DNA from 2 places in the Zoogloea oryzae genome. Region 2 is predicted to be linked to the other one. Evidence: predicted binding sites of a transcription regulator. Region 2 holds the regulator's gene; the other holds the start of a gene.
The links. The regulator LexA, encoded in region 2, represses DNA repair genes until DNA is damaged. The targets are predictions, from matches to a motif close to ACTGTATNTANATACAGT.
Positions count from the first base shown of each region.

Region 1: a site for LexA is predicted at 930-947, ahead of recA (recombinase RecA). Genes of this name have one in related genera too.

Region 1 is NZ_BSPX01000024.1:29,258-31,653, reverse strand. It holds gene recA (recombinase RecA) at 1-823, opposite strand, end outside; gene QQK25_RS09695 (CinA family protein) at 998-1,483, opposite strand; gene QQK25_RS09690 (phosphatidylglycerophosphatase A family protein) at 1,483-1,962, opposite strand; gene thiL (thiamine-phosphate kinase) at 1,959-2,396, opposite strand, start outside.
Region 2 is NZ_BSPX01000005.1:2,873-5,268, reverse strand. It holds gene QQK25_RS03155 (Y-family DNA polymerase) at 1-233, opposite strand, end outside; gene imuA (translesion DNA synthesis-associated protein ImuA) at 169-921, opposite strand; gene lexA (transcriptional repressor LexA) at 1,033-1,635, opposite strand; gene QQK25_RS03140 (peroxiredoxin) at 1,921-2,396, shown strand, end outside.

The DNA.
Region 1 (2,396 bases), on a different contig from region 2:
TGATCTCGCCCTCGCGGGAGGTGCCTTCGCCGTACAGGATGTCGAACAGGGTTTCGCGGAACGGGGGCGCGACCTTGTTCTTGACGACCTTGACCTTGGTCTCGGAGCCGATCACCTCGTCGTTCTTCTTGATGGTGCCGATACGGCGGATGTCCATCCGCACCGAGGCGTAGAACTTGAGGGCGTTGCCGCCGGTGGTGGTCTCGGGGCTGCCGAACATCACGCCGATCTTCATCCGGATCTGGTTGATGAAGATGACCAGGGTGTTGGTGCGCTTGATGTTGGCGGTGAGCTTGCGCAGGGCCTGGGACATCAGGCGGGCCTGCAGGCCGGGGAGCTGGTCGCCCATCTCGCCTTCGATTTCGGCCTTCGGGGTGAGCGCCGCGACGGAGTCGATGACGACCACGTCGACGCCGCCGGAGCGCACCAGCATGTCGGCGATCTCGAGGGCCTGTTCGCCGGTGTCGGGCTGGGAGATGAGCAGCTCGCCGATGTTGACCCCGAGCTTCTGGGCGTAGGTGACGTCCAGCGCGTGTTCGGCGTCGATGAAGGCGGCGGTGCCGCCGAGCTTCTGCATCTCGGCGACGACCTGGAGGGTGAGGGTCGTCTTGCCGGACGATTCGGGACCGTAGATTTCCACGACCCGGCCGCGGGGCAGGCCGCCGATGCCGAGGGCGATGTCGAGGCCCAGGGAGCCGGTGGAGACGGTCTGGATGTCGCTTTCAACTTCGCCGTCGCCCAGGCGCATGATCGAGCCCTTGCCGAACTGCTTTTCGATCTGGGAAAGCGCGGCGGCGAGGGCCTTGGCCTTGTTGTCATCCATCTGTCGTGATCCTTGTAAAAAGGGTTTTGGAGATTATGGCACAGAGTTTGCGTGCGGGTGATCGCGCGTCGTCACGAGAGGTATCGGAGCGAAGAAAGTCGCGCAGACTGGTATTTTATACAGTTGCGGCGGAACGTCTACCGGATTTGCCAAGGCCTTGATGTCAGACGGATTTCAGGCGTAGCGGCGGATCAGTTCGGTGAGCGCGAAGACCACTGCCTGGCGGCGGACGGACTCCCGGTCGCCGTCGAAGCGGCAGGTGGCCGTCTGGGGGGATTCGCCGGTCCGCCCCCAGCCGAAGCACACGGTGCCGACGGGTTTGTCGGCCGAGCCGCCGCCCGGGCCGGCGATACCGGAGATCGACAGGGCGAGGTCGGCCTCGGCCCGTTCGAGGGTGCCGCGGACCATCGCCGCGGTGGTCGGCTCGCTGACCGCGCCGTGGCGGGCGAGGGTCATCGGCGAGACGCCGAGGAGCGCGCACTTGGCGTCGTTGGAGTAGGTGATGAAGCCGCAGTCGAACCAGCCGGAGCTGCCGGCGGTGGCGGTGACGACCTCGGCGACCCAGCCACCGGTGCACGATTCGGCGGTGGCGAGGCGCCAACCGCGGGCGGCGAGGTGGTCGCCGACGAGGCGGGAAAGGGTTTCGAGCTGGGCGTCCATTAACCGAGGAACCTCACGAGCAGGGCCAGCGCGAGCAGGGTGTAGCCGGCGGCGATGAGATCGTCGAGCATCACGCCGAAGCCGCCGCGGGTGCGGTCATCCACCCAGCGGATGGGCTGCGGCTTGACGATGTCGAAGAAGCGGAACAGCACGAAGGCGGTGAGCTGCCAGCCGAAGCCTTCGGGGGTGAGCCACAGGACCAGCCAGATGGCGACGATCTCGTCCCACACGACGCTGCCGTGATCGGCCACGCCGAGAGCGCGGCCGGTGCGTTCGCAGGCAAGGACGCCGAACAGGAAGCAGGCCACCAGCAGCCCGGCGAACAGGCCGTCGGTGAGCGGTGCGCGCACGAGGGGGAAGAGCAGCCAGCCGGCCAGGGTGCCCGCGGTGCCGGGGCCCTTGGGCCACAGGCCGGAGCCGAAGCCGAGGGCGACGAAGTGGGCCGGATCGGACAGCAGGAAGCGGAGGTTGGGCTTCATGCGCCGTTGCCGAAGTGGTCGTAGCCTCGGGCGGCGAGCTCGCGCAGGGTGCCGCTGGTGTCGCGCAGGTGCAGGCCGCGGGTGGCCGGGGTGATGCTGCCGATGCGGTGCAGGGGCAGGGCCAGTCGGGCGGAAAGATCGGCCAGGGCAGCGCGCTGGGTGGGCGGAGCGGTGAACAGCAGCTCGTAGTCGTCGCCGCCGCCGGTGCACGCGGCGAAGGCCCGGGCGGGATCGCCGCAGGCGGCCACGAGGGGCGCGAGGGGCAGGTTGGCTTCGTCGATCACCGCGCCAACCCCTGAACATTCGAGGATGTGGTCGAGATCGCCCAGCAGGCCGTCGGAGACGTCGAGCATGGCGCTGGCGATGCCGCGCAGGCCGAGGCCCAGGGCGACCCGCGGCTGGGGCCGGTGCAGGGCGGCGAGGCAGTCGTCGCG
Region 2 (2,396 bases):
GCGGCGGTTTCCCGGGCGATATCCCGATCAATCAGTGTCAGGCTGGGCAGGAGCGCCAGGGCGCTGGCGCGTTTGAGCCCGGCTTCGATTCCGCAGGCCTGGGCAGCAGGCGTTGCTGCCAGCACGCGTTGGCGTGGACGGGGGCTGAGAACCGCCAGCGGGCCAGTTTCAGCCTGCCCCCGTGCGAAGACCTGCAGGGGCAGATCGGGCAGGTAGAGGGCGCACCAGAGCATGGATGACGGCATGACCGGAAGGCTGGGTGGATTGGGGCGATGGCGCCGGCCTGACGGGCAGCCGAGGCAGATCAATGGCAACTGGGCCGGCCAGTTGTGGGCCGCGGCGCTTGAGTACGCGCACGTCCACCCCGCCATCCCGTGCCGTAAGCGCAAGACGCAGCACAGCCGGCGATGGCTGACCCGCCACTGTGGCAGGCCGTATCAGGATAAGTGTCGTGGCGCTTTCTTCCGCAGCCAGCTGAAGTCGGCGAAGGGCGCCGTTGTCAGCCTCGGCCAGCCACATCACGACGGCTTCGCAGCTATGGGAGTTGAGCGACTGGCGGGCCGCCCAGCGGGCATGGGCGGGGCTTTCGGCATCAACGAGGAGCAGCCGCTCGAGGGGAATGCCCGCGCCAGAGAGGGCCGGCGCATAAAGCTGGCCTGGCGGCGCAATGCAGACGGCCCAGCGCCTTTCGGGCACCCGCTGGAGCAGGGGCAGGATCAGGCCGAGCTCGCCGACACCTGTGTGGGGGACGAGGATTTCGGTGAGTGCGCCGACCGGCCAGCCCTTGCCGGGCAGTACGGCATCCAGGGTGGGATGGCCGGTGGCAATGCCTGGCGCTGCCGAGGCAACCTGATCGCCACGCCACACTAGATGCTGCAACGCGTCTGGGGAGCGAAGGACAGAAACAGCCGGAGGCGCCATGGCAATAAATGAACTAGGCTGTGAGTGAACGCTTCATGCCTTGCACGCCAGGTGCCGCAGCGCGGTTGCCTGCCGATTGCAGGGCAGGGCAACCGTTTGTGCTGACGAGGATCAGAGGCTGTCGTTGCGGATCAAACCGACCGCGAGGCCTTCGATTTCCAGCGGCTCGTTGCGGGTGTCGACAATGATGGGTTCAAAGTCGGGGTTTGCCGGCAGGAGTTCGACGATCGGCCCCTTGCGGGACAGGCGCTTCACGGTGACGTCGTCTTCCATGCGGGCCACGATGATCTGGCCGTCCCGGGCTTCGGTGGTGCGATGGACGGCGAGCAGGTCACCGTCGAGGATGCCTGCGTCGCGCATGCTCTGGCCGCGAACCTGAAGCAGGTAATCGGCTCGGGGCGAGAACATGTTGGGGTCAACATGGAAGCGGCGCTGGATGTGCTCGGCGGCAAGAATCGGGCTACCTGCAGCCACCCGCCCGACGAGGGGCAGGCCGAGGGATTCGACGAGACGGATGCCCCGGGCACGGCCTTCTTCCAGCGAGATGACCCCCTTGCTGGCGAGCGCGCGCAGATGGGTTTCGGCAGCGTTGGGGGATTTGAAGCCAAACGCAGTACAGATTTCCGCCCGCGTGGGCGGGCGACCTTCATGCTCGACGGTATCGCGGATGAGTTGAAGGATTTCTTGCTGACGGGCGGTGAGTTGTTCGGACACGGCATACTCCTGAAGTCTTATGTAATTATATACAGGGTTTTGCGCATGACAAGCTGTAGATGGGCTTTCCGGGGGGCTCTGCTCGTGATAAACATCAAAATCTGAAGACAAAGCGCTTGAGGCTGGGGCGCCAATGGACTATTCATTCAAGGGTGCCCGTCGCGCGCCAAAAGCCTGACGAGGCATCATAAGCAAAGACAAGAAGAACAGAGAACAGCACGTGTCCGAATCGCCTAATCAGCAGGGCTCCGCTTGCCGGGCCCTCAGCCCCCAGAGGAGATTTTCATGCTTGTCAGCCCTCAACACGCTTCGGGTAGAGTTCTCAAGGCGGCTCGGTTAGAATCCCCCGCCGAAGCGGTAGCCCCGACCGAAGGTCAGTCCGCACCGCTCTTTTCCCTGCCCGATGCCGACATGGAAATGTTCGATCTGGCGTCGGTGCTGGGCACCCACCACGTTGTGCTGTATTTCTACCCCCGTGACAACACGCCCGGCTGTACCCGTCAGGCGATCGATTTCAGTGATCACGATGCCGATTTCGCGAAGGAAAAATGTATCGTGATCGGCATCAGCCCCGATGACTGCCTCACCCACGCTGATTTTCGCGACCAGCACGGCCTGTCGGTCGAGCTTTTGTCCGACGAAGATGGCGACGTGTGCAGGCTTTACGGTGTGTGGCAGTCGGCGGTGGTGGATGGCGTCATGAAACGCAGCGTGCGTCGTTCGACCTTCATCATTTCCAGTGATGGCGTGCTCCGCCATGT